One region of the Guyparkeria halopsychrophila genome, then DNA from elsewhere that is predicted to be linked to it. Evidence: predicted binding sites of a transcription regulator. Region 1 holds the regulator's gene; each other region holds the start of a gene.
The links. The regulator sigma-54, encoded in region 1, starts transcription at its own class of promoters, with help from an activator protein. The targets are predictions, from matches to a motif close to TGGCANGNTNCNTGCTT.
Positions count from the first base shown of each region.

Region 2: ABGV18_RS09120 (nitrate reductase) is a predicted target of sigma-54. The motif match lies at 7,626-7,642, and genes of this name have one in related genera.
Region 3: glnL (nitrogen regulation protein NR(II)) is a predicted target of sigma-54. The motif match lies at 3,215-3,231, and genes of this name have one in related genera.

Region 1 is NZ_JBDODP010000003.1:101,048-111,646, forward strand. Features, by position in the region: gene thiE (thiamine phosphate synthase) at 1-333, shown strand, start outside; gene hemL (glutamate-1-semialdehyde 2,1-aminomutase) at 334-1,623, shown strand; gene ABGV18_RS02430 (hypothetical protein) at 1,757-2,086, opposite strand; gene ABGV18_RS02435 (HPr family phosphocarrier protein) at 2,104-2,394, opposite strand; gene ABGV18_RS02440 (PTS sugar transporter subunit IIA domain-containing protein) at 2,391-2,795, opposite strand; gene rapZ (RNase adapter RapZ) at 2,880-3,761, opposite strand; gene ABGV18_RS02450 (HPr(Ser) kinase/phosphatase) at 3,758-4,723, opposite strand; gene ABGV18_RS02455 (PTS sugar transporter subunit IIA) at 4,757-5,239, opposite strand; gene hpf (ribosome hibernation-promoting factor, HPF/YfiA family) at 5,420-5,713, opposite strand; gene ABGV18_RS02465 (RNA polymerase factor sigma-54) at 5,735-7,210, opposite strand; gene lptB (LPS export ABC transporter ATP-binding protein) at 7,435-8,211, opposite strand; gene lptA (lipopolysaccharide transport periplasmic protein LptA) at 8,219-8,773, opposite strand; gene lptC (LPS export ABC transporter periplasmic protein LptC) at 8,839-9,462, opposite strand; gene ABGV18_RS02485 (HAD-IIIA family hydrolase) at 9,465-9,998, opposite strand; gene ABGV18_RS02490 (KpsF/GutQ family sugar-phosphate isomerase) at 9,998-10,599, opposite strand, start outside.
Region 2 is NZ_JBDODP010000019.1:12,189-22,787, forward strand. Features, by position in the region: partial or broken gene ABGV18_RS09095 (Acg family FMN-binding oxidoreductase) at 1-713, shown strand, start outside; gene ABGV18_RS09100 (molybdopterin-binding protein) at 742-1,935, opposite strand; gene ABGV18_RS09105 (NTP transferase domain-containing protein) at 1,932-2,552, opposite strand; gene ABGV18_RS09110 (uroporphyrinogen-III synthase) at 2,549-3,400, opposite strand; gene cysG (siroheme synthase CysG) at 3,397-4,833, opposite strand; gene ABGV18_RS09120 (nitrate reductase) at 4,847-7,510, opposite strand; gene nirD (nitrite reductase small subunit NirD) at 7,769-8,125, opposite strand; gene nirB (nitrite reductase large subunit NirB) at 8,128-10,599, opposite strand, start outside.
Region 3 is NZ_JBDODP010000006.1:7,937-18,535, reverse strand. Features, by position in the region: gene ABGV18_RS03920 (energy-coupling factor ABC transporter permease) at 1-117, opposite strand, end outside; gene ABGV18_RS03915 (SirB2 family protein) at 266-682, shown strand; gene purE (5-(carboxyamino)imidazole ribonucleotide mutase) at 679-1,179, shown strand; gene ABGV18_RS03905 (5-(carboxyamino)imidazole ribonucleotide synthase) at 1,184-2,404, shown strand; gene ABGV18_RS03900 (DUF4124 domain-containing protein) at 2,401-3,081, shown strand; gene glnL (nitrogen regulation protein NR(II)) at 3,295-4,407, shown strand; gene ntrC (nitrogen regulation protein NR(I)) at 4,416-5,867, shown strand; gene ABGV18_RS03885 (AAA family ATPase) at 6,132-6,875, shown strand; gene ABGV18_RS03880 (FtsX-like permease family protein) at 6,931-9,393, opposite strand; gene ABGV18_RS03875 (ATP-binding cassette domain-containing protein) at 9,390-10,133, opposite strand; gene ABGV18_RS03870 (arylesterase) at 10,124-10,599, shown strand, end outside.

The DNA.
Region 1 (10,599 bases):
CGCGCCGCGGCAGAGGGGGCCGATTACCTGGCCTTCGGCGCGATGTTCCCGTCGCCAACCAAACCGCATGCCCCCGGCGCGCCTGCAGAGGTGCTGGGCTGGGCCCGGGAGCGGCTCGGCCGGCCGGTCTGCGGCATCGGTGGTATCACGGCGGCGAACGTGGCCGACCTGATGCCGCATCGCCCCGACATGATCGCGGTGATCAGCGAGGTGTTCGCCGCCGCCGACATTCGGGCCGCCGCCGAGTCCCTGACGCGGGCCATGGCGGCCGGCCGGGTTCAAAACCCGGCTCAATCCAATTCAAGAATCAATCACGATCCGGAGAATCCCTAGATGACCGCATCCAACCACGAGCTGTTCGAACGTGCCCAGGCCCACATCCCCGGCGGGGTGAATTCGCCGGTGCGTGCCTTTGGCTCGGTCGGCGGCGATCCCGTCTTCGTCAAGCGGGCCGAGGGCTCACGCTTTTTCGACGAGAACGACAAACCCTACATCGATTACGTCGGCTCCTGGGGGCCGATGATCCTGGGGCACGCGCATCCCGACGTGATCGACGCGGTCCGCGAGGCGGCCAAGAGCGGCCTGTCCTTCGGTGCGCCAACGGTCAACGAGACGCGCATGGCCGACCTGCTCTGCGATCTGGTGCCGTCGATGGACCTGGTGCGCCTGACCTCGTCGGGTACCGAGGCGACCATGAGCGCCATTCGCCTGGCGCGTGGCTTTACCGGTCGTGACCGCATCGTCAAGTTCCAGGGCAACTACCACGGCCATTCCGATTCCCTGCTGGTCGAGGCCGGCTCGGGGGCGCTGACCCACGGGGTACCCAGTTCGCCGGGTGTGCCCAAGGCCTTCGCCGACCTGACCACCACGGTCGAATACAACCACCTCGATCAGGTGCGCGAGGTGTTTGCCGAGGTGGGTGACGAGGTCGCCGCGATCATCGTCGAGCCGGTGGTCGGCAACATGAACTGCATCCCGCCCGAGCCGGGCTTTCTCGAGGGGCTGCGCCAGGTCTGCGATGAGTACGGCGCGGTGCTGATCTTCGACGAGGTGATGACCGGGTTCCGCGTCTCGCTGGGCGGCGCACAGGAGCACTATGGCATCAAGCCGGACCTGACCACCATGGGCAAGGTGATCGGCGGCGGTATGCCGGTGGGTGCCTTCGGCGGTCGACGCGAGATCATGGAGATGATCTCGCCGATGGGACCGGTCTACCACGCGGGCACGCTGTCGGGGAACCCGATGGCCATGGCCGCCGGCGTCAAGACGCTTGAATTGATCAGCGTGCCCGGCTTCTTCGACGTGTTGGCCCGTCGCACCCAGGCGCTCTGCGATGGTCTGTCCGCCGCGGCCAAGGCACATGGCATCCCGATGATCACCCAGAACGTCGGCGGCATGTTCGGCCTGTTCTTCACCGACAAGGACCGGGTGGCCAACTTCAATGACGCGACCGCCTGTGACAAGGAGGCCTTCAAGGCATTCTTCCACGGCATGCTCGACGAGGGCGTGTATTTCGCGCCGTCGTCGTTCGAGGCCGGGTTTGTCTCGATGGCCCACGGCGAGGCCGAGATCGATGCGACCATCGACGCGGCCGAGCGCGTCTTCGCTCGCATGGCGGGTTGAATGCCTGGAAAGATCCCGGGGCCCGCTTGCGGGGCCGGGCAGTAAAAAGGTCGCCGGAACGAGGGTTCCGGCGACCTTTTAACGTCTGTGGGGCCGAAGTGGACTTCGTGCCCGGTCGGCGAAGCGGTTTGCCTTACTGTTCGTCTTCGAGGTTCGCGTCCGGATCCCAGCCATCCTCGCGGGCCTTCTGCATCTGCTTCTCGTAGGCTTCTGCGTGGCGACGGCGCAGGTCATCGGGCAGCTGGCTCGGGATGCCGCCGCCATGCTTGTCCCATTCGGCATTGACCCGGTCGGCCAGTCCCTGCAGACGCCCAAGTTCCCAACCTTCACAGGTCTCGTCTTCCGGAATCAGGCCGAACACGCGGGCATCGAGGATCAGGCGGCCGTGGAAGGTCATGCCCCCATCACCATCGTTGTCGATCCCGACGTAACCGTCTTTTGCTGAGTTGCCTCTACGCTGCATGTTGTACTCCGTCTCTCTTATTCGGATTCGTGAAAACGGGCATCGACCAAATCGGCGATCCCCTCGATGGCCTGGGCGGCATCGTCGCCGGTGGCGGTGACGGTGATCGTCTTGCCACAGGCGGCGGCCAGCATCATCAGGCCCATGATCGACTTGCCGTTGACCTGGCGGTCGTTGAACGCGACTTCGATCTCGCTTGCGTATTGTTCGGCCGTCGCGGCGAAACGTGCGGCGGCGCGGGCGTGCAGACCGCGACGATTGCGCAGCGTCAATTCTCTCTGGACGACGGAAGGAATGTTCTCGCTCATGACCGCTCCTCGGTCGCTCCTTCCTGAATGATACCCTCGCGACCCCCGCTGCAGGCCTTGGCCGTCATCTCGTCGAGCGACAGGCGCGGATAGTTCAGGGCGCGAACCAGCATGGGGAGATTCACGCCGGACAGTACCTGCACATCGTGCTGATCGCGCAAGCGGTGGGCGATGTTCGACGGGGTCGAGCCGTACATGTCGGTCAATACCAAAACCCCCTCGCCCCTGTCGAGGTCGGCCACCCGCCGTCGGGCGGCATTGAGCAGATCGATCGGGTCGTCGTCCTGGCGCACGTCGAGGTGGTCGAGCCGGGTAGGGAGGCGTTCTAGCATATCGGTGGCCGTTTCGATCAACTGGCCCCCGATGTCGTTGTGACAGATCAGCAGGATTCCGACGGTCATTGCGGGAGTGCTTCCTCGGTCGCGGTCGGCAAAAAACGCATCATACCGAAAAACGGGCCCGAGACAGGGGGTGCGCCATCGCGGTCAGTGGTTGCCGAGATCACGATGGCGGACCACCAGGTTGCCGAAGGTGGGCCGCAGGTCGCGGGCGATCTGCTCGACGACGTAGACCGAGCGATGCTTGCCGCCCGTGCAGCCGATCGAGCAGGTGAGGTAACTGCGATCACTATGGCTTGCCTCGGTGAGCATGTGAGCGAGGAACTCGGCGATGCGCGTGCGGGTCTCGTGCGTCACCGGATGCTGTTCGAGGTACTCGACCACCGGTTGATCGAGTCCGCTGTGCGAACGTAGCGCTGCCGACCAGTGCGGATTGGGCAAAAAGCGCACGTCGAAGAGAAAGTCCGAGTCGAGGGGAATGCCAAACTTGAAGCCGAACGACTGGATCAGGATGCGCGGCCCGGCCTCCTTTTCACCGATCAGGCGTGAGCGCACGTCCTCACGCAGTTGGTGGACGGTGGTCAGGCTGGTGTCGATGACCAGGTCCGCGTAGGCGCGGATCGGCATCAGTAGTTGCCCCTCGCGCGCGATCGCCTCGACCAGGTTCTCGATCTGGTAGGAGAGTGGGTGCCGCCGCCGGGTCTCGGAAAACCGGGTGATCAGCCGTTGACGATCGGCCTCGAGGAACAGGCTGCTGATCTGCAGTTGCGGCAGGCGTTCCCTGAGTCGGTCGATGCGGTCGGGAAGGTTGGCCAGCGATTGCTCGGGCGCACGCGCATCGATGCTGATCGCAATCCCGCGCGCGACGATGCTGCCTTCCAGGTAGCTTTCGGCGAGGTGGTCGAGCAGGTCCGGCGGCAGGTTGTCGATGCAGTAGAACCCGCTGTCTTCCAGGGCCGCCAGGGCCACGGACTTGCCCGAGCCGGATTGCCCCGTGACGAGTATCAAGCGCGGCAAGGGGGCGGTCATGACCAGGGCTCCGGCCTTTCATCGGGGCGCGGCGGAATCTCGCCGTCGGCGAACAGCCGCGCGATTTGCGGGCTGGCCGGCTGGCCGCCGCGCTGTCGCTCGAGGTTGCGCTGGCGCACGATCGTTTCCAGCAGGACCGCAAGGTTGCGCCCCGGTGCCACCGGCATGCGCCAGACGGGAATGGTCTGCCCGGCAACCGGCTCGTTGCCACGGTCGCCGAACAGGCGCTCCTCGGCACCGATGGGACGGCCGGCATCGGCGGGGTAGAGGTCGACGATCAGACGAAGGTATTTGCGCGCCTTGATCGCGTTGCTGCCGAAGAGTTCGCGGATGTCGACGATGCCGATGCCCCGGACTTCAAGCAGGCCGAACAGACGATCGGGGCAGGAGCCCGTGACTTCCTCCCCGTGAGCGGTGAAGCAGGGCGCGTCGTCGGCGATCAGTCGATGCCCGCGGCTGAGGAGTTCGAGTGCCACCTCGCTCTTGCCAATGCCCGCTGAGCCGCGGATCAGCACCCCCAACCCGCTGACCTCCATGAACACGCCATGGCGCCAGTCTTCGTCAGTGTGGCCACATAACCGTCGCAACCGCCGAACGACGGTCTCGTCGTCCTCGCTGGTGCTCAGGATATGGATGTCGGCCGCCGTGCTGGTGGCCGTGGCGTGCTGGTCGAGCCAGTCGGCGAGCACGTCGGCATGTGCCCGGCTGAGAATGATGACCCGGGGCGGGCTGATCGCCGCCACCGGTCCGTTTGCCCGCTGCAGACACTCCTCGCCACACTGGAGGTAATGACGCAGCGACGGGGAGATCAGCGCGACGCGCGTGGGTATCCAGGGGTTTGCCGAGCCGATCAGGCGTTGGTCACCGGCAACGGGCGCGTCCCAGCTATCGGGAAGCGCCCGCTGCCAGTCGCTATCGCCGGCGTCCGAGGGAAGGTGCTGATAGGTGAAGCTTGGGATCATGGCCTGCCCCTGTGATCGGGCTCGCAGCCCGGGTCAGCTCGCAGTCGCTTCCGCGCCGTCCTTGAGCCATTCTACCATCAGGGCCTGCACGCGCTCGGCGCTTTGGGTCTCCATGATGGTTTCCCGCTCGTCGGCATCGTTGAGGTGACGAGCCAGTCGGCCGAGGATTTCCAGGTGTTGCTCCGGGCAATCCTCGGGGATGACCAAGCCGATCACCAGCGTGACCGGGGCGCCGTCGGGCGCGCCAAAATCCACGCCTTCACGAAGTCGGATCAGCGCCCCACGCGGGGTGAGGATATCGTCGACGCGACCGTGGGGAACGGCAATGCCGTGGCCAATTGCCGTGCAGCCCAGCCGCTCTCGAGCGACGAGCGCCTCGAAAATGCGGGTGGCCTGTTCGCCGCCGAGCTCATCGTCGGCGAGTAGGCCGGAAAGGACCTCAAGAACCCGCTTGCGGCTCTGGTACAGCTCGTCGATCCGGATGTGGTGGATCGGAAATAGCTCGGCAGTATTCATTAAGCACCCTGTCGGTCGACTGGTCGCGAGGATCACTCGCGGGTCGGGGCGGGAATGGTTGAATCGGCGCGCATCATAGCGTGTTGCGCCGGCTGTGCAACACCGATTCCGACGTCGTGAAGGGGGCGATTGGTCGCTGCCTTCACGTCATCCGCCGACGAGTGGCCCGGCGGAGGGGGCTCAGCGGTGACTGGTCAGCTTTTCCTTGTGCTTGACGATCTGCCGGTCGAGCTTGTTGATCATGGCATCGATGGAGGCATACATGTCGTCGGTGGTCGCGTCGGCATGCATGTCCTGACCGCTGACGTGCAGGTTCGCCTCGGCCTTCTGCGCTTCCTTGCGCTCCACGGTCAGAATGACGTGGATATCCACCAGCTTGTCGAAGTGACGTTCGAGTCGAGTGAACTTCTCGTGGACGTGGGCCTTGAGGGCCTCGGTGACGTCGACGTGATGACCGGTGATGTCGATCTGCATGAGCCGCTCCTTATAAGTTCGTTATATCAGTCGCTTGCGGTCGGTTGATGAGGCAATTCCCATCGCCTCGCGGTATTTGGCGATCGTCCGTCTTGCGACGTCGATCCCCTCATCTCCCAGCATGGTGGCAATCTTGGCGTCGCTCAAGGGCTTCTTGGGATTTTCTTCCTCGACCAGCTTCTTGATGCGCGCCCGGATGGCGGTCGCCGAGCACTCGCCGCCGTCGCTGGTGCCGACATGGCTGGAGAAGAAGTACTTGAACTCGAACACGCCCCTGGGGGTGAGCATGTACTTGTTGGTGGTTACCCGGCTGACCGTCGATTCGTGCAGTTCGAGTGTCTCGGCGATCTCGCGCAACACCAGGGGCTTCATCGCGATCTCGCCGTGCTCGAAGAACTCGATCTGCCGGCGCACGATCTCGCGTGCCACGTTCAGCAGGGACTCATTGCGGCTGCGCAGGCTCTTGATGAACCAGCGGGCTTCCTGCAGGTGGTTGCGGATGTAGGTGGCATCCTTGCCGCGGCTGGATCGATCGATCAGGCTGGCATAAGTCTGGTTCACTCGCAGTCGCGGCGCGATTTCCGGGTTGAGGTCGACGTGCCAGCCGTCCTCCCGATGGGTGACAATCACGTCTGGCTTGATGTAGTCGGCCGTCGTGTCTCCGATCGCAAGCCCGGGGCGGGGGTCGAGCAACTGGATGAGCCCCAGCGCCGCCTCGAGGCGTTCGCGACTGATGCCCAGCCCCTTGGTGACCTGCGGCAGCTCACGCCGGGCGATCGCTTCGAGCCAGTTGCCCTCGAGCACGGCGCGGGCATCCGCGGCGGCCGGGTCGTCGGCATGAAGATGGTCGATCTGGATGATCAGGCACTCGGCCAGCGAGCGGGCGCCGACGCCCAGTGGATCGAGTCGCTGGATGTAGTGAAGCGTGGCTTCGACTTCCTCGGCATCGATCCCCGGCAACTCGTCTTTCAGCAGGGCGACGAGTTCCTCGAGGGATTCGTCGAGATAGCCGGATGGTTCGATCGATTCGATCAGGGCGGTGGCGATCCGCCGGTCGGTTTCCGACAGCGTGGCGAGATGGATCTGGCTCAGCAGGTGATCACGAAGATTGTCTTCGCCGGTCGATTGCGTCGCGAAGGGGTCGTAGTCGTCGCCGGGGGCGTTGGCACTCAGGGGGGTGCTGCCATCGGACTCGTAGTAGTCGTCCCAGGTCGAGTCCACCACCAGGTCGTCATCGGCCGACTTGTCCTTGCGGTCATCAAGGAGTTCCTCGCCGGCCTGGAGGCCGGGGTCCTGCTCTTCCTTGGCGTCCTGCTCGGCCGTCTCTTCCTCGGGATGCTCGTCTTCGCCGACCTCGAGCAACGGGTTGGTGTCGAGCGCCTGCTGGATCTCTAGGCTCAGCTCCAGGGTGGAGAGTTGCAGTAGTCGAATCGACTGCTGTAGCTGTGGCGTCATGGCCAGTGACTGGCCCAGGCGAAGTTCGAGTCCTGCCTTCATACCGGACATGTCATGCCTCCCGCGGTGGAGTCAGCGTCGGGTGTGATGCGGGCCAGGTGGTTGGCTGGCATGGGTGTTGCCGAGCCCGGTGTGGGGTAATGAAGTGAGGTTGCGCACGCAATTTGCATGAGGTTCAGTTTAGCCGAATGGAGGCGCACTGTGCCAACGATTTTGCCGCGGACGCCGAACGCCGATTGGGTCGATCGGTGGTTCGGCAAGACGAATCACAGCGTGAAATCGTGGCCGAGGTAGACGTCCCGCACCGACTGGTTTGCCAGCAACTCGTCGGCGGTGCCGTGGGCGAGGATTGTGCCGTCGGAGACGATGTAGGCGCGTTTGCACACGCCGAGGGTTTCGCGGACGTTGTGATCGGTGATCAGCACGCCGATGCCACGATCGCGCAGGTGCTCGATGATGCGCTGGATGTCGATCACGGAGATCGGGTCGATACCGGCAAATGGCTCGTCGAGCAGCATGGCGCGGGGGTTGGCGGCCAGCGCCCGGGCGATTTCCACGCGACGTCGCTCGCCACCGGACAGGGATTGGCCCTTGGAGCCGGCGATGTGGGTGATGTTGAGTTCCTGGAGCAAGTCGTCGAGCGCGCGTCGGCGAGTCGCCCCGTTGAGATCGCGGCGCAGTTCGAGGATGGCGAGGATGTTCTCGCGCACGGTCAGCTTGCGAAACACCGAGGGTTCCTGCGGCAGGTAACCCAGGCCGAGGTGTGCGCGCCGATCGATCGGCGTGTGCGTGATGTCGTGTCCATCGAGATAGACCCCGCCCTGGTCGACCCCGACCAGTCCGACGATCATGTAAAAGCTGGTCGTCTTGCCGGCCCCGTTGGGGCCGAGCAGGCCAACGATCTCACCGGCCTCGACGCTCAATGACACATCGCGCACGACCGGACGAGCCCCGTAACTCTTCGACAGGCTGCGCACCTCGAGCAGGGCGGGGTGCCGTTGTTCGGTGGAGGCAGTGCGCGATTGGGTGGTTGCCGCGGTCATCGTTGCGTCAGTCCCCACCGTTGTCGTCTTTCTTGTTGCGTGGCTGCAGGGTCATCTCGACACGTGCGTTGCCGCCTTCCTCGCCGGCCTCGACCACCTCGCTTTCCAGGTCGTAGGTGATGCGATCGGAGCGGATGTCGTCGCCGCTGCGCTTTAGCCAGGCCTCGTCGGTCAGCTCGATCTTGCCTTCGGCGGTGCGGTAGTCCGCTTCGCGCGCCTCGCCCTCGACCCAGTTGCCTTCGTCATCGCGCTCGCGGAAGGTGGCGGGGTGACCCTCGAGCACCGCCCGCACCAGCTCGCCCTCCTCAAGATAGAGCGTCGCGCGGTCGCCGGTGGCATGCAGGCTGCCCTGGTCGATCACCACGCTACCGGTGTAGACACTGGTGCCCTCCTGGTAACGGGTCACCTTCTTGTCCGCCTGGACCTTGACCGGCTGCGTCCGGTCGGCCTGTGCCGCCAATGCAGGCTGGGTGCCCAGGCCGATCATCAGTGACAGGCCGACTGTCGCGAGCCAGGTTGCGTGGTTGCGGCTTGAGTGGTTGGAATACGTTGGAATCTGCATGGTGTGATCTTCCTGCCTTCTCGCCGGCGTCGGGGTGGCGTAGCTGCCGTGCCGAGTCGGGTGGGTTAGTCGGTTTTGTCGGTCGTGCCGGGTTGGATTTCGTCGCGGACCTGCCCGGTCTGGGTCAGGATCTTGTCGCCCCAGTCGAGGGCGAGCTGCTCGGCGTTACTGTGCCAGCGGGGCGTGCCGTCCGGCGCGGTCTCGCTGATACGCCCCGGGACGTCGGTGCGCGCCTGGCGCTGTGCCGGATAGAGCCAAAGCTGTTCGGTGGTCAGTTCCAGCAATCCGCGCTCCTGGTGCGGCTGGCGCTGCGCGTGAACCGACCCTGCCAGTTCGACCGTCTCGCCTCGCTCCGTCACCGTGCCGCGTTCGGCGCGCAGTGTCCAAGGCGGCACGGTCGGATCGGCATCCAGCAGGGTGGCACGCGGGGAGTCGAGCTCGTAGTGGTCTCCCGTGGTCGTCTGGTCGAGGTGAATGGCCTGCGAGCTCTCAAGCCGATAGGCAAGTTGGCCCGCCTCGTCGTATTGCCAGGTGGTGGCATTGTCGAGGCGCTGGGCGTAGCCGCCGGCTGTATCGGTTGGCTGGGCCAGCTCGTCGGCGAGGTTCTGCCACGCCAGCCAGCCAACCAATCCCAGCCCGGCGATGGCGACCAGGCCGCGATTGACCCGTGAGGAGAGCGGCCAGCGCATGATCAGCGGTACCGCGCCAGTACTTCACCCCATTGGTCGCGCGCATCGATCAGCGTGTCGATGAGCGCCCGCACCGCCCCGTAGCCGCCGGGAACCGGGCTGATCCAGTCGACCCGGCTGCGGATCACCATGGGGGCGTCGCTGACCGTCGCGGACAGTCCGGCGCGATTGAGCATCGGCAGGTCCAGGACGTCGTCGCCCATCGCGGCGATCTCGTCGAGGCTGATTTCAAGCAACTGCGCCAGTTCCTCGATCGCCTGGCCCTTGTCGGTGGCGCCGAGCACCACGTGCTGAATGCCCAGGGACTTGGCCCGTCGGCTGACCGCGGGCGACGAACGCCCGGTGATGATCGCGACATCGACGCCCAGTTCCTGGATCAGCTTGATGCCGTGGCCATCGCGGCTGTGAAATATCTTGTGTTCCTCGCCATCCTCGGTCAGGTGCAGGCGGCCGTCGGTCATCACGCCGTCCACATCGAGCACCAGCAGCCGGACCTGCCGCGCCCGTTCAATCCATGTCGTGTCATGCCCGGCCATTACGCCACTCCCGCCCGCAGTAGATCGTGCATATTCAGGGCGCCGACCAGGTGCTTTTTCTCGTCGACGATCAGCAGGCCGTTGATTTTGTCGCGCTCCATCATCGCCATCGCCTCGGCGGCGAGCACGTTGGCCGGGCAGGTGCGCGGATCGGGGGTCATCACCCGTTCGATCGGGCAGTCGAGGTCGAAATCGCTTTGATCGAGCAGGCGACGCAGATCGCCGTCGGTAAACAGTCCGAGCAAGCGATCGTCTTCATCGACGACGGCCGCCATGCCCAGCCCGCCCGAGGACATCACCAGCAACGCCTGCTTGACGCTGTGCCGAGGCCCCACCCGCGGCAGCTGCTCGCCGGTATGCATCACATCGCGCACGTGCAGCAGCAGGCGCCGGCCTAGCGAGCCACCCGGATGGGAGAGGGCGAAATCCTCGGGCTGAAAGCCGCGGGCGTCGAGCAGGGCGACGGCGAGGGCATCGCCCATGACGAGCGTGGCGGTGGTGCTCGCGGTCGGGGCAAGGTTGAGGGGGCAGGCCTCGCGGTCGACGCCGACGTCCAGATGCACGTCGGCCGCCTGGGCGAGCGTCGACTGCGGACGGCCGG
Region 2 (10,599 bases), on a different contig from region 1:
AGGGTGATGGGGAGATCCGGGTGGCCCTCACGCCCGGTGAGGCTGAGGTGTCGCCGCTCTTCGAGGCCATCGTCTCGCGCCAGTGCACGCGCAACGACTACGATGGCACGCCGCTTCCCGCCGAGGAGCTTCGCCTGCTCAAGGAAGCCGGTAGCGGTGATGGCGTCTCGGTGGTGCTGCTCACCGATCGCGACGCCATCGAGCACGCGCTGGTATTCATCCGATTCGCCAACACCCGGCAACTGAGCAATTCCACCTTCCGCCGGGAACTCGAGGCATGGATTCGCTTTAACGACGCCGAGGCTGTGGCCAAGGGTGATGGCCTGAGTGGTCGGGCGACCGGCAACCCCCAGGCGCCGCGCTGGCTGGGGAAAATCCTGATGCGCGCCGTGCTCAGACCGAAAGCAGAGAGCACCAAGTTGGCCCGCCAGGTGCGCAGTTCCGCCGGACTGGCGGTGTTCGTCTCGGCAGAGGATGACCGAGCGCATTGGGTGGAAGCCGGGCGCTGCTACCAGCGCTTTGCCCTGCAAGCCACGGCGCTGGGCATTCGCAACGCCTTCGTGAACCAGCCGGTGGAGGAGGCGAGCGTGCGCCCCGATTTCGCCAGGGCGCTCGGGCTTGGCGGCGGGCGTCCCGACCTGGTGGTGCGCTTTGGTCGTGGCCCGGCCATGCCCCGATCCCTGCGTCGCCAAGTGGAGAGCGTGATGCGCTGACTCCGGCGCTTGCTGCGATAAGCGGGTTTCAGTTTAAAGGCAGCACGGATATGGGCATACCCGCCTCGAAAGGTATTCGGGCCGGAATCACTGCAAGCGCCTCGGCTTGCTCCGGCTCCGTAGACCCGCCCCGCACCCACCATGTGCCGTCACCTGATTCGAGTCGGATCGGGAGATAGCGATCGACGTCTGCTAGTCCGAGGGGTTGCGTTAGCCGGGCGGTGATTCGTGCGGTCGAGGCGTTGAGGCCCATCATTCCGTCCAAAAACGGTCGAACAATGCCGTGCAGTGCGGTCAGCAAGGCGGCAGGGCGACCGGGCAATGACAGGATAAGTGTGCCCTTGACTGTCTTGGCTGCACTGGTGGGGCGTCCTGGTCGCATCGAGACGCCTTCGAACAGCGCAGTGCCAAGGCGGCGAAGAATGGTGCGTCCGAAGTCATGATCACCCACCGAACTGCCTCCAACGATGAATACTAGGTCGGCACTGCCGAGGTGCTGCTGCACCCGAGCCTCGATTGTCGGCAGGTGGTCGGCAATCGGGCCAATTGGCCCGATAACGTCGGCACCAAACCGAACAAGGGTGGCCTCCAGGAGGATGCTGTTGCTGTCATGAATGCCTCCGGCTGCACAGGGTTGACCGGGTGAGGTCAACTCATCGCCCGTCACCAGCACAGCCACACGTGGCGGTCTGCAGACCGGCAGGGTGGCGAGTCCGTGTCGGGCGGCGAGCGAGAGATGGCCGGGTTCCAGCCGAGTGCCGGCTGACAGTATTGGCGCGCCCGGCATGTTGATCGCTCCGACGGTCTCGCAGTCGGCCCAGAGCTGCACTGTGGCCGTTGTCCGCAGCATTCCCCCCGACACCGAGACGATTTCCCGACGCAGGACCACGTCGGCCCCCGGGGGCAGCGGCGCGCCCGTGGCGATGGGGGCACAGTGCCCGCCATTGAGGGCTTCCGGCATGGCGTGACCCGCTTTCGATGCGGGCCGGACTTTTAACGTGCCACCATCGTTGACCTCTGCCTGACGGGCGGCGTAACCGTCCATCATGGCTCGATTGAACGGTGGGTAGGCTCGGGGCGCATGAATCGTCCGGGCGAGCACTCGTCCGAGGGCCTGGTCGAGAGATAGCTCGATCTCCGGGAGTTTGGGCGCAGCGGCACTCAGCGTGGCGATCGCCTCTTCCACGCTCGGGCTGGCCGTGGCGCAATGGCAGTTCGTCATGATCTTTTCCTCCCTATGCCGGGGATGGCTGGGGGTTGCAACAGGTCGGTCGGGGTATTCACGTTGAGAAACGCGTCGTGGTCGGCGGACAGGTCGCAGCAGACGTGTGGCCCGTTGGTGAGCAGATCGGTCAGCCGGGAGGGTACGGTGCCGACCAGCCGATGGAGCAGCGTCGGGATATGCAACAGGGTCACGCCCGGTTGCAGGCGATCACCGTCGTAGGCGATCACCACTGGGGAGTCGGTTGCCCGTTGACGCGCAACGAGCCTGGCTGGCCACTGGGAGCGGTATCGTGGCATGTCGCATGGCGCGAGCAGCACCCAGTCATGACGCAACCGGCCGAGTGCGGCATGGACGGCCGCCGCCGGGCCGCGACGGATGCCACCCGGGTCACTGATCGTGGGGTGACCGAGGCGGCGATAAGCATCAAGATGCCGGTTGGCGACGATCACCAGTTCGTCGACGGACGGGGCCAGCGCCTTGAGCACGTGGCCAACCATTGGCTGGCCAAGGAACGGTTCGAGCCCCTTGTCCCGTCCGCCCATGCGACGGCCGGCCCCACCGGCGAGCACCAGCGCACTCAGTTTATGGCCGGCAGCGAGCGATAGGCCCTTCACGAGTGGGCCTCGCGACGTTGCAGATGGTCGGCCAATGCGTCGACCAACGGGTGCATCAGGAAGCGTCGGCTAGGCATCACGTCGACTCGGATGTCGAGGCCTTCGAGATGTTGCGCCATGACCGGACCGATGGCGGCCACCACCGCCCGTTCGAGGCCCCTGTGCAGTGCCTCAAGACGTCCGGCGCCCCGGGCAACCCGCAACAGGCGATTTATCTGTGGCTGGGCGGTGAACAGGATCACGTTGGTCTGTCCCCGCGCCAGCTCTTCGATCAGCGCGAGTACGGCCTCGGTCTCGCTTTCGGTGGCGTAGACGTAGGGGGCGACCGGCACCGGCTGGCTGCCGATCTCGTGGACCGCGCGGATCAGCGGGATGTTCGGCTCGGTCCCGTAGAGCACCACACCGGTGCACGGCGCCGGCTGGTCCAGTTCTTGCAAGGTCGAGATCACCCCCTCGCTGGTTGGTCGTTCGGCGCGGACCTCGGCCTGGAGTCCCCAGCGCTTGAGAACGCGCCCCGGCTTGGGGCCGCGGACGATCAGGCGGGTCTGTTCCAGTCGGCGCAGGAAGGCCGTCTCGCGACTGCTGCGTTCGGCGGCAGCGTGCAGGCGAGCGATGCCCTCGCCGGTGAGCAGGATCAGGTCCCCCATCGACCGGTCGGCCAGGAAACGGTCGATCCATGCCAGGACGCCGTCCTGGTCGGGCGAGTCGTGGATGCTGACCAACGGGCAGCGCGTGACCATGGCGCCGCGGCGTTCGAGCAGGCCGGCCAGGATGTCGATCTGGCGTGATTCCGGCAACGCGACGCGACAGTTGTGGAAGGCCTGAGGGATTTCGCGGACCCGGCTCATGCGGCCCCCTTGGCCAAGTACGGCTCGCTGTCGGGGAAGACCGTGGGTATATCCCCGCGGCCATGAAACCATCCTAACGAGTCGTGCAGTTGCGTGACCTCGCCGACGATGAGCAGCGACGGCGATTCCGCCGCCGTGATCTTGTTGGGCAGGGTCGTCAGCGTGCCGGTGTAAACGCGCTGGTTGTCGGTTGTGCCGCGCTCTATCAGGGCGGCCTTGCCGCCGCGCGCCATCCCGTGGGCGATGAGCTGATCGCAGATCTGGCGGGCGCTGCCCAGGCTCATGTAGAACACCAGTGTGTCCCGGCTTTCGGCGAGGTTCTTCCAGTCGAGATCCAGCTCGTCGCCGCGTCGGTGGCCCGTGACGAAGCGGACCGACTGGGCGTGGTCGCGGTGGGTGAGCGGGATGCCCGCGTAGGCTGCGCAACCGCTGGCGGCAGTGATGCCGGGCACCACCTGGAAAGGCAGGCCTGCGGCGGCCAGCACCTCGATCTCCTCGCCGCCCCGGCCGAAGATGAAGGGGTCGCCCCCCTTGAGCCGGGCGACACGCTTGCCTTGTGCTGCGAGATCGCGGAGCAGGCCGCTGATGTCTTCTTGGGAGCAGCTGTGATGGCCGGCGCGCTTGCCGACGTAGATCCGCTCGGCCTCGCGGCGCGCGAGATCGACGATGGCCGGGGCGACCAGCCGGTCGTACACCACCACGTCGGCCTTTTGCAGCAGGCGCAGGGCGCGAAAGGTCAGCAGGTCGGGATCGCCGGGGCCCGCCCCGATCAGATAGACCTCGCCGGAATCGGTCGGTGCGGCCTTGTCGGTGAGCAGCTGGGCGAGTTGGCCCTCGGCCTCGCGTTCCTTGCCAGACAGCACCAGGTTGCCGATCGGGCCATCGATCACGTCCTCCCAGAAGCGCTTGCGGGTCTCGAGGCCGTGGATGCGATCTTTGGCGGCTTGGCGGTAGCGGCCCAGCAGGTTGGCCAGCCGGCCGAAGCTCGCCGGGATAAGGGTCTCAAGTCGCGCCCGCATCAGCCGGGCGAGTACCGGCGAGCGTCCGCCGGTGGAGACCGCGATGGTTACCGGGCTCCGGTCGACGATCCCCGGCAGGATGAAGCTGCACAGCTCGGGCTGATCGGCGACGTTGACCGGGATGCCGCGGCACTCGCAGGCGGCGAATACCGCGCGGTTGACCTGTGTCTCATCGGTTGCGGCGATCACCAAGCGGTTACCGGCGACCATCGCGTCCGCGAATTCGGCTTCGTGCCAGGCAAGCCGGCCATCGTCCACCATGCGGCGGGTCTCGCCGCTGACCGCGGGGGCGACGACCGTCACCCGGGCACCGGCGGCGCGCATCAGGTCCGCCTTGCGGGCGGCGACCGCGCCGCCGCCAACGACCAGACAGTCCTTGTCGCGCAGATTCATGAAAATGGGTAGCTGGTCCATGGGTCGGTTCCCCTCAGATGTTTGTTGCCGTCAGGCGCTTGGCGATGAGTTGCTTGAGCTCTGGGATGCAGGAGCCGCAGTTGGTGCCGCAGCGCAGCGCCTTGCCCAGTGCGTCCGGCGTGTCGAGGCCTTCGGCATCGATCGCCTCCAGAACCGTGGTTTCCCCGACCTGAAAGCAGGAGCAGACGATCGGGCCGGTATCGGGCATCGGCTCGGCGGGACGGCCGGCTAGCAGGCCGAGTCGTTGCGTTAATGACAGTTCGTCAGAGCGGATAAGTTCGGCCAACCACTCGCGTGAGGGCAGGTCGGGAGTGCGGCCAACGAACAGCACGGCGACCACCCGGCCGTCGACCACGCGGGCTGCGCGGAACTGGCCGCCAGCCGGGTCGTCGTAGGTCTGCCACTCGCCCCCTTCACCGAGGAGGTGACCGGCCCATGCAGACCAGTCGGCGATCGGTTCGCGACCGGCCATCTCATAGCGAATCCCACCCTCGATCGGGATGAGGGTCCAGTACTCGGCTTGTGGCCGTGCGACCGGCTCGCGACTGACCAGCGTGGCGAACCAGGTGGCGGCAAACGGGCGTACGGCGACGGTCGCGTGCTTGGATTCCGGCTGCCCGGAGTAGGGGTCGACGTGTGCTGGGATTAGCGAGCCCACGCAGGCGCTGCCGCTGAACTGGGCGTTCCAGTGGATCGGTACGAACAGTGAACCCGGGTGCTGCGCCGTGGTGATGCGCACCCGGCCGATATAGCGGCCCTGCTCTCCACGGATTTCGGCGAATCGGTTCGGCTCGAGCCCGTAGCGGGCCGCGTCCTGCGGATGAACCTCAACGAACGGCTCATCGATGTGCTGCATCAGCCGCGATGCCTTGGCAGTGCGGGTCATCGTGTGCCACTGATCGCGAATCCGCCCGGTGTTCATGATGAGCGGGCGGCGTGCCGATACCTTGATGGCCGGGCCGGTGGCCGTGATGGCGACGAAACGCGCCCGGCCAGTGGGCGTGAAGAAGCGACCGTCCTCGAACAGGCGCTTGCGGCCTTGCCCGGTGGCCGGATCGATCGGCCAGTGGATCGGGGCGAGCCGGTCGTAGTCCGCGTCGCTCAACCGAGCCAACGCGCTGATATCGAAATCGCGCGAGCCGTGGTTCTCGTAGCCTGAGAGCGCGGCGTGCTCGCGGAAGATGTCTGCGGGCCCGCGATAGGGAAAGGCCTCAGCGAAACCCAGCCGCCGGGCCACCTCGGTGATCGTCCACCAGTCGTGGCGAGCTTGTCCGGGTGGCGTGAGAAAGCCGCGCTGGCGGGAGATGCATCGTTCGGAGTTCGTGACCGTGCCATCCTTTTCCGCCCAGCCGGTCGCCGGTAGGAGCACGTCGGCACAGGCGGTGGTGTCGGTCTCCTGCATGCAGTCGGAGACGATCACCAGCGGGCAGCGACGCAGCGTTTCGCGGACCCGCTCGGATTCCGGCAGGCTCACCACCGGGTTGGTCGCCATGATCCAGATTGCCTTGATTTGCCCGGACTCCACCGCCTCGAACAGGTCGGTGGCCTTGAGACCCGGTGCATTCGCCATGGCGGGAGACCCCCAGAAGCGTCCGACGCGCTCGACCGCGCCCGGTTGCTGGAAATCCATGTGGGCGGCCAGCTGGTTGGCCAGCCCGCCGACTTCACGACCGCCCATCGCGTTGGGTTGGCCGGTTATCGAGAACGGTCCCTGCCCGGGCGCACCGAGGCGGCCGGTGGCGAGGTGGCAGTTGATGATCGCGTTCGCCTTGTCCGAGCCGCTCGAGGACTGATTCACGCCCTGCGAGTAGATTGTGACGGTCCGCTCGCGGCTGGCGAACCAGTCGAAGAAGGTGTGCAGGTCTTCGATGTCGACGCCGGTCGAGCGTGCCACCGCCCCGATATCGGGCGCGTCGGCCCGAGCGGCGGCGATCGCCTGGGCGAACCCCTCGGTATGCGCGTTGATATAGGCCGTATCGATCGCGTTGTCATCGGCCAGTCGCGCGAGCAAACCATTGAAGAGAAAGGCATCGCTGCCTGGGGCGATCGCCAAATGCAGGTCGGCGATGTCACAAGTGGCAGTCTGGCGCGGGTCGATGACGACCACTCGCATCTGGGGGCGGGCGCGTTTGGCGGCAGCCAGGCGCTGGTACGTTACCGGGTGGGTCCAAGCCGCGTTCGACCCCACTAGGACGACCAGGTCGGCGAGTTCCAGGTCCTCGTAGCAGGTGGGTACGGTATCGGTGCCAAACGCCCGTTTGTAGCCGACTACCGCCGAGGCCATGCATAGGCGCGAGTTGGTGTCGATGTTGGCCGTGCCGATGAAGCCCTTCATCAGCTTGTTGGCCGCGTAGTAGTCCTCGGTGAGCAGCTGGCCGGAGACGTACATCGCCACAGCATTCGGCCCGTGCTCATCGATGACGCGGCGAAAGCCGTCGGCGACGGTGTCGAGTGCGGTGTCCCAGTCCACTGCCTCGCCATCGACCTGCGGCACCAGCATGCGCCCGGCCGGGTCGACGGTCTCGTGCAGGGCGGAGCCCTTGACGCACAGGCGCCCGAGGTTGGCCGGATGATCCTTGCTGCCCACCACACCCACCAGACGCCCGTTGTCGAGGCGGGCGTCGACGCCGCAGCCGACTCCGCAGTAGGGACATGTTGTCTTGATGGTCTCGTGCATTTCTCACTCGCAAAAAAAAGACGCCCGATCCAGCGTGGGCTTGCAGCCACGTGGAACGGACGTCTTTGTCCAGGTCTATTTTTTCGCCCCGCCGTTGGGACGCTTACCCTTGCTCAAGCAGGGTTCATGCCACCCACGTCATGACTGACAATCAATGGCTTACGCACGACAGACGGCGGCATGGTCGCGTCGATGCACCAGCGGCGATCACCATCGAGTGGCGACCGTTCCATCGTGGTGCATGGCGAACCAATCGCTTTACGCCTCGGGCTGGGCAAGCTGCACCCTGCCGTCGACGACCCGTACGGGGTAGCTGCGGGCACTGACCGAGTTCTCGAGGCACTGGCCGTCGCGGAGGCGGTAGTGCTGCTTGTTCAGCGGCGAGGCAACCACCGGCTCGCCGTCGAGGTCACCGAGGATGCCTCGCGAAAGGACGTTGGCTTGGCCCAGCGGGTCCCAGTTACCGATGGCGTAAACGGATGGCTCCGTGTGGGGAATCAGGAACAGGGCCACCTGGCGTTTGCCCACCAGGGCGGCGACGCCGGATTGGGGCACCAATTCGTCCAGCGCGCAGATGTCGATCCAGGTGGACTCGGTACGTTCTGCCACAGTCATGGTCATGCCTCCTCGGCCAGGGTCTCGGTCCCGGCACGCTGTCGTTTTTCCTCAGCGGTCGCCGGACGGATCTGGCCGCGCTCCTCGACGAACAGCACGTTGTCATCCGGCTGGTCGGAATTGACGAAGCTGCGAAAGCGCTTGAGCTTGGCGGGATCGGCCAGGGTGCTCTTCCATTCGCACCGGTAGCTGTCGACCACTGCCTGCATCTGGCTCTCGAGTTCCTCACCGATTCCGATCCGGTCGTCGATCACCACCTCGCGCAGGTACTCGAGTCCGCCTTCGAGGTTCTCCAGCCAGACGCTGGTGCGCTGCAGCCGGTCGGCGGTCTTGATGTAGAACATCAGCAGCCGGTCGATGTAGCGGATCAGGTGCTCGTCGTCGAGATCGGTGGCGAACAGGTCGGCGTGTCGCGGCTTCATGCCGCCGTTGCCGCAGACGTAGAGGTTCCAGCCGTTCTCGGTGGCGATAACGCCGATGTCCTTGCTCTGGGCCTCGGCGCACTCGCGGGTGCAGCCGGAGACGGCGAACTTGAGTTTGTGCGGCGAGCGCAAGCCCTTGTAGCGGTTCTCGATGTGGATCGCCATGCCTACCGAGTCCTTCACGCCGTAGCGACACCAGGTGGAGCCCACGCAGGATTTCACCGTGCGCACTGACTTGCCGTAGGCATGACCGGTCTCGAAGCCCGCCTCGATCAGCTCCTCCCAGATCGGCGGTAGCTGCTCCTTGCGAGCGCCAAACAGGTCGATGCGTTGGCCGCCCGTGATCTTGGTGTAGAGACCGTATTTCTTGGCCACGCTGCCGATTACGATCAGTTTTTCGGCGGTGATTTCGCCGGCCGGCACCCGTGGGACGATCGAGTAGGTGCCGTCTTTCTGCATATTGGCGAGGTAGGTGTCGTTGGTGTCCTGCAGCGGCTGGTGCACGGGTTCGAGCACGTGCTCGTTCCATACCGAGGCGAAGATCGAGGCGGCCGTCGGCTTGCAGATATCGCATCCCAGACCGCGGCCGTGACGCTCGAGTAGTTCCGCGAAGGTACGGATGCCCTCGACCCGCACCAGGTGGTAGAGCTCGATGCGGGTATGCGAGAAGTGCGCGCAGATGTCGGTGTTGACCTCCATGCCGCGCTTGGCAAGCTCGTGGTCGACGGTCGACTTGAGCAATGCGGCGCAGCCGCCGCAGCCGGTGGAGGCCTTGGTCGCGCCCTTGATGTCGCCCAGGTTGGCGCAACCGCCGTCGAGTGCTTCGATGATCCCGCCCTTGGTGACGTTGTGGCAGGAGCAGATCGTGGCGGTCTCCGGCAGGGCGTCGGGGCCCAAGGCCGGTGGGCCGTCACCGGCCGGCGCGATCAACGACTCGGGGTGCTCGGGCAAGTCGAGGCCGTTGCGGGCGTATTGGAGCAGGATGTCGTAGTCGGCGCTGTCGCCTACCAGCACCGCGCCGATCAGCTTACCGTCAAGCACCACCAGTCGCTTGTAGGTGGCGTCCGGCTCGTTGATGGTGGCATAGGCCTGGGCGCCGGGCGTGCGGGCGTGCGCATCGCCGATTGAGCCTACCTCGACGCCCAGCAGCTTGAGCTTGGTGCTCATGTCCGCGCCAGTGAAGGCGGCCGTCTCGCCGGCCTCGGTCAACTGCTTGACGGCGACGTCGGCCATGGCATAGCCCGGCCCGACGAGACCGAAAATCTGGCGGTTCCACAGCGCGCATTCGCCGATGGCATAGATGGCCGGGTCGGAAGTGCGGCACTGGTCGTCGATCACGACGCCGCCGCGTTCGCCCACCGCGATCCCGGCCTTGCGCGCCAGCTCGTCATGCGGACGGATGCCCGCAGAGAAAAGCACCAGGTCGGTCTCCAGCGCCTCGCCATCGGCGAAGTTCATGCGCAGCCGGTGGTGTTCGCCGGCGTCGATCAGTTGCGTGGCCTTGCCGGTGTGTACACGCACGTCGAGGGCCTCGATCTGGCGACGGAGCATGTCGCCGCCGGCCAGGTCGAGTTGGGCGGGCATCAGCTGCGGGGCGAACTCGACGACGTGGGTCTCGAGGCCCAAATGCTTGAGCGCGTTGGCTGCCTCAAGACCCAGCAGGCCGCCACCGACCACCACGCCGCGCCGGCCGTGTTCGGCATGGTCACGAATCGCATCGAGGTCCTCGAGGGTGCGATAGACCAGGCAGCCGTCCTGATCCCGACCCTCGATGGGTGGGACGAACGCGTACGAGCCGGTGGCCAGCACCAGCCGGTCGTAGCCGTGCCGGGTACCGTTACGCGTCACCACCTCGCGGGCGTCGGTGTCGATTTCGACCACGGGGGTGTCGAGGTGAAGGTCGATGCCTTGCTCGCGGTAGTTTTCGGCCGTGGTGAGCGCGAGATCCTCAGCGTTCTTGCCGGAAAAGTACTCGGAGAGATGCACGCGATCGTAGGCGGCGCGGGGTTCCTCGCCGAAGACGGTCACGTCAAAGCGGGCAAGGCCGTCGGC
Region 3 (10,599 bases), on a different contig from region 1:
ATCGGCACGCAGGGCCGGCCAGGGCGCGGTGCGCACCGCCCAGGCGAGGCTGCCGAGGGCCAGCAGCCAGCCGATCGCGCCAATCGGCAGGGAGACCAGGTGGTTGGGTAGCTGCATGGCATCACCTCATGTCGCGGGTACCCGGCGGAGCCCTCAGTGTAGCGACCTTGGGGGGTGGGCGCCGATGATTTATGCTTTGGCCCTTTCCGCATCTGGGGAAATTTCCCCCGCGGTCACACGGACACATCAATCGGGAAGATACCCCATGGCTAACGCCTCACTCTGGATCCAACTGCATGCCCTGGCGGCCGTGCTCTCGCTCATCGGTTTTGTCGTGCGCGGCATCTGGATGCTCGCCGGCTCGCCGATGTTGAGCAAAAAATGGGTGAAGATCACCCCGCACGTGGTCGACACCGTGCTGCTGGTCAGCGCCCTGGTCGCCGCCTGGCTGCTGTTCTGGGGCAACGGTATTCATCCCGACTTCCTCACCGTCAAGATCGTCGGCCTGATCGTCTACATCGGCCTGGGCCTGGTCGCGATGCGCTTTGGCAAGACCCGTGGCCTGCGCGCCAGTGCCTGGGTGCTGGCCATCCTGGTGTTCCTGTACGTGGCCGCCGTGGGCGTGGCGAACACGCACCCGCAACTGCAGGACGTCCTGCCGGCCCTGGTGACCGGCGTATGAGTGCCCCCCAACCGCTGGTCGGAGTGATCATGGGCTCGCAGTCCGACTGGGAAACCATGGGTCATGCCTGCGAGACGCTCGAGGCGCTGGGCATTCCCTTCGAGAAGGCGGTGGTCTCGGCGCACCGCACCCCCGACAAGCTGTTCGACTACGCCGATGCGGCCGTTGGTCGGGGCCTGAAGGTGATCATCGCCGGGGCCGGCGGCGCGGCGCACCTGCCGGGCATGGTCGCGGCCAAGACCCGGTTGCCGGTGTTCGGCGTGCCGGTGCAGTCCAAGGCCCTCTCGGGGATGGACTCGCTGCTCTCGATCGTGCAGATGCCGGCCGGCGTGCCGGTGGGCACGCTCGCGATCGGTCGCTCCGGCGCGATCAATGCCGCGCTGCTGGCCGCGGCGACGCTCGCGACCCACGACGAGGCGCTGGCCGAGCGGCTGGATGACTGGCGCGAGCGCCAGACGCAGGCGGTGCTCGACAAGCCCGAGCCGGGCGAGGACTGAGCCGATGGGCGGCGTTCAGGATCAGTGCGAGGTGCCACGCGTCGAGGGGCGCACCGGCGAGCCGGCCGGGCTGCACATCGGCGTGATCGGCGGTGGCCAGCTCGGCCAGATGCTGGGCCTTGCCGGAGTGGCGATGGGGCACCGCTTTACCTTCCTCGACCCGGCCATGGAGCCGCCGGCCGCCTCGGTCGGGCGCCACCTGCGCGCCGAGTTCGACGATGCCGAGGCACTCGAGCGCCTGGCCGTCGAGTGTGACCTGGTCACGCTCGAGTTCGAGAACGTGCCACTGGCCTCCGCCGAGTTGGTCGCGGCACGCAATTGCCTGATGCCCAATCCGCAGGCGCTGGCCGTGGCGCAGGATCGGGTCGAGGAAAAGCAGTTCTTCGAGGGGTTGGGGCTATCGGTCGCGCCGTGGGTGCAGGTCGACTCGGTCCGTGACATCGTCCAGGGCGTTGCTCACTTGGGCGCCCCGGCGATCCTCAAGACGCGTCGCTTCGGTTATGACGGCAAGGGCCAGGTGCGATTGGCCGATCCCGCCCATGCCGCCCACGAGGGCGGGCCGGGCAACCCCGGCGAGGCGGCGTCTGCCTGGGAGGCACTGGCCGGCGCCCCGGCGGTGCTGGAGAAGATGCTCGCATTCGAGCGCGAGGTGTCCATCGTCGCCGTGCGCGGTCGCGACGGCGAGGCGCGGGTCTACCCGTTGGTGACCAACGAGCATCGCCACGGCATCCTCTGGCAGACCACGGCGCACAGCGGCGACCCGTTGCAGGCCGATGCCGAGCGCGCCGCCCGGCTGGTGATGGACAAGCTCGATTACGTCGGCGTGCTGGCGATCGAGTTCTTCGTCGTCGACGGGCGGCTGGTGATCAACGAGATGGCCCCGCGCGTGCACAACAGCGGTCACTGGAGCCTCGGCGGGGCGCGCACCTCGCAGTTCGAGAACCACATCCGCGCCGTGATCGGCTGGCCGCTGGGCGAGACCGACCCGCTGGGCGAAGTAGCGATGCTCAACCTGGTCGGCACCTTGCCCGACCCGGCGGCGGTGCTGGCGGTGCCGGGTACCCATTGGCACGACTACGGCAAGACCCCACGCCCGGGGCGCAAGCTCGGCCATGTCACGGTCACCGCGCCCGATCGCGCGGCGCTCGAGTCCCGGCTCGATCAGCTACGGGCCGTGATCCGGCCGCCCGAGACATCCATGGCACCCGGGACATCCGGGGCATGACCCGCCGCCAACGCATCGAGGGCACATCCATGCGAGTCGTCAACGGAAGGTCGTCGCGTTGGGTCCACCTGCTCTGGCCACTGCTGCTGGCGCTGGCCCAGCCGTCGGCGGCCGCGAAGATCTACCAGTACACCAACGACGCCGGCGAGACGGTGTTCACCGACGAGCCGGTCGAGGGCGCGACCGTCCACGAGGTCGAGGATGCCCCGGTCATTCCCATGACGCCGGTCAAGGTGCCCGAACCAGCCCCTGTGGAAGGGGCGAGGTCGGGGGCTGCCGATCCCCGCTCTGCCGGTGAGGGTGACGCTGACGCGGGCACGTCTGTCGGCAATGACGATGCCGCACCACCATCGTCCGGTCAGGAGACTCGGACAGACACGCAGGAACCCGCCTATCGCCATCTGGCCATCGTCGAGCCGGCCGATGGCGAGGTAGCCAGTCGCCTGCAGGGCAGCATCACGGTCGGGTTGGTGATGCAGCCCAATCTCCAGGGTGGCGACCGGGTGCGCATTCTCGTCGATGGTGAGCCGCGCGTGCGGGATTCCTCCGGGCGTCGTCACCTGATCAACGGCCTCGCGCCCGGCGAGCACGTGCTCGTGGCGCAGATCCACCGCAACGGCGAGGTGGTCAAGGAGAGTGCGCCGGTGCGCTTTCAATTGATGACGCCCTCCCAATAACGGTGCGATCGTCTATTCTCATGCACTGATCGGGTGCAATTGGTTCCTTGTCGAACTCTCTGGCCCGGGCTGTCGCTTGGGGCCAGCCCCGCCACCATGCGATCCGTCAGGGTCGATGCCGTGGCTCTCGGCCGGGCACGCTAATTGCACCAAAATCGTCAGTCGCCCGGCAGGCCTGGCCTGTCGGCCGTTTCGCGCCCGGTGGAGCAGTGCATGAACCCGAGATCCGAGCCCCGGCTTGCCGACACCCTCAACACCGCAATCGTGGTGCTCGATGAGCGCAATCGGCCGATTTATCTCAACTCGGCGGCCGAGCAGTTCCTGGGCACCAGCTACGGCGCCGCGCTCAAGTCGGGCTTTGAGACGGTTTTCGCCGCCAACCCCCTGCTGGCCGAGACAATCAGCGAGGCGCTGACCACCCAGCAGGTCGTGACCCTGCGCGAGATCGAGTTGGTCCTGGCCCACGAGTCGACTCGCGTGGCCGACTGCGCGATCACCCCGCGACCGGACTATCCCCGGGCCCGGGTGATGCTGGAACTCAACGACATCGAGCGCCACCTGCGCATCTCCCGCGACGCCCGGATCAACTCGCTGCAGATGACCACCCGGCAGATGATGCGCGGGCTGGCCCATGAGCTGAAGAATCCGCTCGGCGGCCTGCGCGGCGCCGCGCAGCTGCTGGAGCGCGAGCTCCCCGACGAGCACCTCACCGAGTACACCCGCATCATCCTGCAGGAGACCGATCGCCTGCGCGGATTGATCGACCGCATGCTCGGGCCGAACGACCGACCGGACTGCCACTGGGTGAATGTCCACGAGCCCCTGGAGCAGGTTCGCCAGCTGCTCCGAATCGAGGCGGGCGACAAGCCGCTCGACTGGCGGCTGGATTTCGACCCGTCGATTCCCGATGTCTGGGCCGATCGCGACCAACTGGTGCAGGTGCTGCTCAATCTCGCCCGCAATGCCGTCCAGGCCATGCGTGAGGGCAACACCCCCGAGCCACGGTTGACCTTCCGCACCCGCGTGCTGCGCCAGTTCACCATCCACGGCAAGCGCCATCGACTGGCCGTGCGCATCGACGTCGAGGACAACGGCCCCGGTGTGCCCGAGGACCTGGTCGAGACCCTGTTCCTGCCGATGGTCAGCGGCCGGGCCGGTGGTAGTGGGCTAGGGCTGTCGCTGGCGCAGACCATTGCCGAGCGCCACCAGGGCATGATCGAGTTCGTGCCCAAGCGCGGCGTCACCCGGTTTTCCCTGATCCTGCCCATCCACCCCGACGGCGACCACGCCCCGGGGCGGAAGGCGTCCTATCTACCGAACGAGTGAGCCCGACCATGCAAGCCGCCGACAAGCCGAACAACGGACATCCCATCCCCCGCCTGTGGGTGATCGATGACGATCAGGCCATCCGCTGGGTCCTCGAGCGGGCGCTGGCCACCACCGACTTCGCCGTGGAGTCCTTCGACGAGGTGGCGAGTGCGCAGGCCCGGCTCGATCGCGGCGACCTGCCCGACGTGATCTTCTCGGACATCCGCATGCCCGGCGAGGACGGTCTGAGTTTTCTCACCCGACTGGCGGCCGCACACCCGGCGATCCCGGTGGTGATCATGACCGCGCATTCGGACCTGGAGAGCGCGGTGGGCGCCTTCGAGAAGGGCGCCTTCGACTATCTGGCCAAGCCGTTCGACATCGACGAGGCGGTGCGACTCGCCGAGCGCGCCTATGATGCCTCGCGGGAACGCGCGCAGCATGCCGAGCCGGGGGAGGCCGGATCGGGCTCGGAGTTGATCGGCAATGCCCCGGCGATGCAGGAGATCTTCCGCGCCATCGGCCGGCTGGCGCGCTCGTCGGTGACCGTGCTGATCAACGGCGAATCCGGTACCGGCAAGGAACTGGTCGCCCGCGCCCTGCACCGGCACAGCCAGCGTCGCGAGGGGCCGTTCGTCGCGCTCAATACCGCGGCGATCCCCAAGGATCTGCTGGAATCCGAGCTGTTCGGCCACGAAAAGGGCGCGTTCACCGGTGCGGCGGCCCAGCGGCGTGGGCGGTTCGAGCAGGCCCAGGGCGGTACGCTGTTCCTCGATGAAATCGGCGACATGCCGCTGGAATTGCAGACCCGCCTGTTGCGGGTGCTCTCCGACGGGCACTTCTACCGCGTCGGTGGCACCTCACTGATCCAGAGCGACGTGCGCGTGATCGCCGCGACCCACCAGCGCCTCGAGGAACTGGTCAAGGAGGGGCGCTTCCGTGAGGATCTCTACCATCGCCTGAACGTCATCCGCCTCAAGCTGCCGTCGCTGCGCGAACGGGTCGAGGACGTCCCGCAACTGATGCGCTTTTTCCTCGCCCGTGCCGCCGAGGAACTGGGCGTGCCGGTCAAGACCCTGACCCGGTCCGCCGAGGCCCGCCTGTGCGATTACCCCTGGCCGGGCAACGTTCGTGAGCTGGAGAACATCGCCCGCTGGCTGACCGTGATGGCGCCGGGCAACGAAATCAGCATCGACGACCTGCCCGACACCATCATCGAGGGGTTGAGCGGCGAACACGCCGTGGATGGCGACGACCAACTGCTCTCGCGCTGGACCAGCGACCTGTCACGCTGGGCCGAGGCCCGGCTCAAGGCCGGCGATCAGGACCTGTTGGCCACGGCGGGGCCGGCCTTCGAGCGCACCCTGCTGCAGGCCGCGCTGGCCTTCACCGGCGGGCACAAGCAGAAGGCCGCCGCGCTGATCGGCTGGGGACGCAATACGGTCACGCGCAAGCTCAAGGAGCTGGGCGAGCACTGAGGCGCGCTGGCGCCCCGTGGGAGCGGGCCTTGCCCGCGAAGGCCGCAGTAGCGGCCGTCCTGCTCGCAGTCGACCCACCCGTTGGCTCGTTCTGACCACAAATCGGCACTCGCGCCTATCGGTGCGGCTCGGGGGAGGTGGCCCGCTTGCGCCGACTATGGTGCGGCGTGCCCTGGTCGGTCCTGGCCGACTGTCACAAGATCCGACCCTGCCCGATGCTATGCTCCTAAGCAGGTTTTAATCAGTCGGAAACGGGGAATCGGCATGGCCCAGACGGTGGCGCTGTATTCGGTCAAGGGCGGGGTGGGCAAGACCGCCGCGGCGGTCAACCTGGCGGCGTTGTCGGCGGCGGCCGGTCGGCGCGTGCTGGTCTGGGATCTCGATCCCCAGAGCGCCGCGTCGTGGTACCTGCAATCGGAGGCGGGCGCGGAGCGGTCGGTCAAGAAGCTCCTCAAGCCCAAGGGGCTGGCCGCCTCGGTGCGCCCCACCATTCACAACCATCTCTGGGTGCTGCCGGCCCTGCCCGGTCAGCAGGCGATCGAGCATCATCTCGCCGACAAGAAGGACGCCGGCTACCGGCTGGCCAAGCTGATCGACCCGCTGGCCGAGCAGTTCGAGGAGATATGGATCGACGCGCCGCCGGGGCTGTCGCTGCTGGCGGACAACGTGCTGCGCGCGGCCGACATGGTGTTGGTGCCGATGGTGCCCACGCACCTGTCCGAACGCACCTGGTTCCAATTGAAGCGCCACCTCGACGAGCGCCATATCCACCCCGAACGGCTGCGCGCCTTCCTCTCCCTGGTCGATCGCCGCCGGCGCATGCACCGCGAGTTTGCCGAGCGCCATCGCCACGACATCCCCGAGTTGCTCTCGAGCGAGATCCCCTACGCCTCGATCGTCGAACAGATGGGCGAGGATCAACAGCCGAGCGTCTATCGCGAGCCGCGCCACCCGGCCAACCAGGCCTACCGCGCCCTCTGGGACGAGATCGACGGCCTCTTCGCCTGACCCGAGCCGGTCTTTTCCCGGCCCGCTCCCACCGGTTGCCTCCGCACGCCAGGTTTCAGCCGCGCAAGGCTCGCGCCGGCGCCACCCGCGTCATGCGCCGCCCCAGCAACGGGGTGATCAGCCCGGCGAGCAGCAGGCCAGCGCCGATGCCCCAGGCCAGCAGCCAGGGGTTCAGGCGCCAGGGCAGGTCGAAGACCTGGGCGGAGAGCAGCGAGCCCACCCCCATTGCGGCAAACGCCGCGAGTATTCCCACCAGCAGGCCCAGTGCCAGAAACTCGATCCAGAGCGCCGAGAGCACCATGCGGCGACTGGCGCCCATCACGCGCAGCACCGCGGCGTCGTGAATCCGCTGGCGTTCGCTGGCACCGAAGGCGGCCAGCAGGACCACCAGCCCGGCCGCCAGCGTGAAGGCGAACACGTACTCGACCGCCTGGCTGGCGCGCGCGATCAGGGTGCGCACCTCGTCGAGAATGCGCGAGACGTCGAACAGCGTCACCGTGGGGAAGGCACGCAGCAGCTCGACCTGGCGGTCCTCGCTGCCCTCGGGTAGATAGAAGCTGGTGATGTACTGCGCGGCGACGTTTTCCATCAGCGCCGGGCTGGCGGTGACGAAGAAGTTGGGCCGCATCGAGTCCCAGTCGACCGAGCGGATCGAGGTGATCTCGCCCGAGATCGCCCGGCCATCGACGCGGAACGTCAGCCGATCACCCAGTGACCAGCCCAACGTCTCGGCGATGCCCTCCTCAACCGAGAAACCCTCGGCCGGGAATGAGCCGGCCAGCACCTGATTGTCCGCGGCCAGGTCCTCGGCCGTCGACAGGTTGAACTCGCGCGTCGCCAACCGATGGGCGCGCCCCTCGTAGTTGCCGGGATTCATCTCGTTGCCGTTGCGCGCCTCCAGGCGCCCGCGAATCATCGGGTAGAAGCCGGCACCCTCGATGCCTTGCCGGTCCAGGAACGCGCGCATCTCGTCCACCTCGTCGGGCTGGATATTGATGGCGAACACATTGGGTGCGTCTGTCGGGATCTGTCCCTCCCACGCATCGATCAGATCGGCGCGGACCACCGAGAGCAGCAGCACCGCGGTGACCCCCAGTGCCAGCGCGGCGATCTGCGTGGCCGACACCCAGCGCGCCCGTGCCATGCGCGCCAGCCCGAATCGGGCCACGCCGCGCGCCGGCCAGCGGCGCAGGGCACTGACGAGCAGCCAGGCGACCACCAGGAAGGTGCCCAGGCTCGCCGCCAGTCCGCCGAGCACGTACAGGGCCAGCGCGGCATCGCGCGCCTGGAACCAGACCAGCAGCGCGATCGCGGCCACGCCGGCGCCGAACAGCAGGCTCGCCGCCGGGCTGGGGGCGGTTGCCCGCTGGTTGAGCACCCGCAGCGGTGGGGTGTGCTTGAGTTGAATCAGGCTCGGCAGGGCGAAGCCGAACAGGGCGATCAGTGCGACGGCCAGCCCCAGCACTACCGGCACCAGGCTGGGTGGCGGCAGGTCCACCTCAAGTACGGCGGTCATCAGGTCGGCCAGCAGCAGCTGGGTCACGGCACCGATCGCGATGCCGGGAATGGCGGCGGCGAGCGCCAGCATCAGCAGGCGCCAGCGGTAGATCGCCCCGATCTGTCGTGACGAGGCCCCCAGGGCACGCATCAGCGCCGCGGTGTCCTGCTGGATGCGGTTGTAGTGCCGCGCGGCGATCACCAGCGCCGCCCCGGCGAGCAGCACGGCGACCACCGAGGCCAGTCCGAGAAAGCGCGCCGCGCGGTCGAAGGCGGTCTCGAAGGCCGGCTGGCTGTTCTCGGGGCGTTCGAGTTCGTACTCGGCAGGCAATTGCTCGGCCAGTCGATCCAGTCGGGTGGAGCGGTCATCGGCATCGCTGGCCAGGAGCAGCACATGCTCGACCCGGCTGGTGTCGGTGACCAGCTGGGTGGCGGCGAGATCGTCGCGGTGGATCATCAGGCGCGGGGCGGCCTGCGAGAAGACATTGCCCACGTCGGGCTCGCGCTCGAGAATCGCGGTCACCGGCAACTCGCTCTGGCCGACCTGGAGGGTGTCGCCCAGTTCCAGCCCTAAGGACAGGCGTGCCCGCGGCGCGACCCAGGCCTCGCCCGGTGGCGGGCCGTGCGTGACGGTGCGCGGGGCGCCGTCCTCCCGGATCCGCAACTCGCCGCGCAGCGGGTAGGCGTCGTCGACGGCCTTCACACCTACTAGTAGCGTCTGCTCGCCGGCGAGCACCACGGTGGGGAAGATGACCTGTTGGCTGGTGGTGAGATCGAGCTCCTGCGCCGTTTCCAGGGCGGCCTCCAGCGGATCAGGGGCCTCCACGCGCGCATCGGCGGCGAGAAACTGCGCGGCCTGTGCCCGCATCGCCCCGTCGACGCGATCGACGAAAAAGCCCACCGCGGTCACCGCCGAGACGGCCACCAGCAATGCGAGCAGCATCGGGGTCAGCAGCCCGTTCTGTACCTCGCGCACCAGCCCCTGCCAGGCCAGGCGTCGCGTGTGGGGGGCTTGGCTCATGCCCGGCCTCCGGGATGTGCCTGCAGGGCCTCGGGGTCTGGCGTCCAGTCACTGACGCGCCCGGCCTGCACCTGGAAACCCCGGTCACAGCGGGCCGCCAGTGCCGGGTCGTGGGTGACCAGTACCAGCGTGGTTTGGTGACGCTCGCGCAGTCGGAAGAGCAGATCGATGATGTGCTCGCCGGTGGCGGTGTCCAGCGAGCCGGTCGGCTCGTCGGCGAACAGCACCGCCGGCTCGCCGACAAAGGCGCGGGCCAGTGCCACGCGCTGTTGCTCGCCGCCCGAGAGCTGCCTGGGCATGTGGCGTAGCCGCTCGCCGAGACCCACTTCGTCCAGCGCCTCCCGCGCCCGGCGCTCGGCATCGCGCGCGCCGGTCAGTTCCAGGGGCAGGGCGACGTTCTCGAGTGCATTGAGTCCGTCGATCAGCTGGAAGGACTGGAACACGAAGCCGACCCGGCCCGAGCGCACCGCGGCCCGGCCATCCTCGTCGAGTTGCGAAAGCGCGTGGCCGTCGAGCACGACTTCGCCTTGGCTGGGCGAGTCGAGGCCGGCCATCAGGGCCAGCAGGGTGGACTTCCCCGCCCCCGACGGCCCGACCAGCGCGACCGCCTCGCCGGGGAAGATTTGCAGGGTGGCCTCATGCACAATGGTCAGCGGTTCGGGCGTACGTACGGTCTGCGTGACGCCCTCGACGGACAGAATCGGTTGGGCGTCGTTACGGGGAGCATCGGATGAGGTCATGGGGAAAGCTCGGTATCGGCTGGCCGGCGCGTATCGCCGGTCTGTTGCTGCTGTGTTTCTGGTTCGGCGCGAGTATAGGTGACGACACCCCGGCTGCACCGACCCAGGTGCTGGTCTTCGGCGACTCGCTGGCTGCCGCCTACCAGTTGCCCACCGAGGCGGGTTGGGTGGCCGGTCTACGCGAGCGCCTAGCCGATCGCGCCCCCAACTGCTTCGAGGTGACCAATGCCTCGGTCAGCGGCGAGACCACCTCCGGTGGCCTCTCGCGTTTGCCCGAGGTGCTCGAGACCGGCGAATACGACTGGGTGCTGCTCGAGCTGGGGGCGAACGATGGCCTGCGTGGCCTGCCGTTGACGCGCATCGAGGCCAACCTGCAATCGCTGATCGACCGCATCGAGGAACATGGCGCCCAGGTCGTTCTGCTCGGCATCATGCTGCCAACCAACTACGGCCCCGCCTACACTGA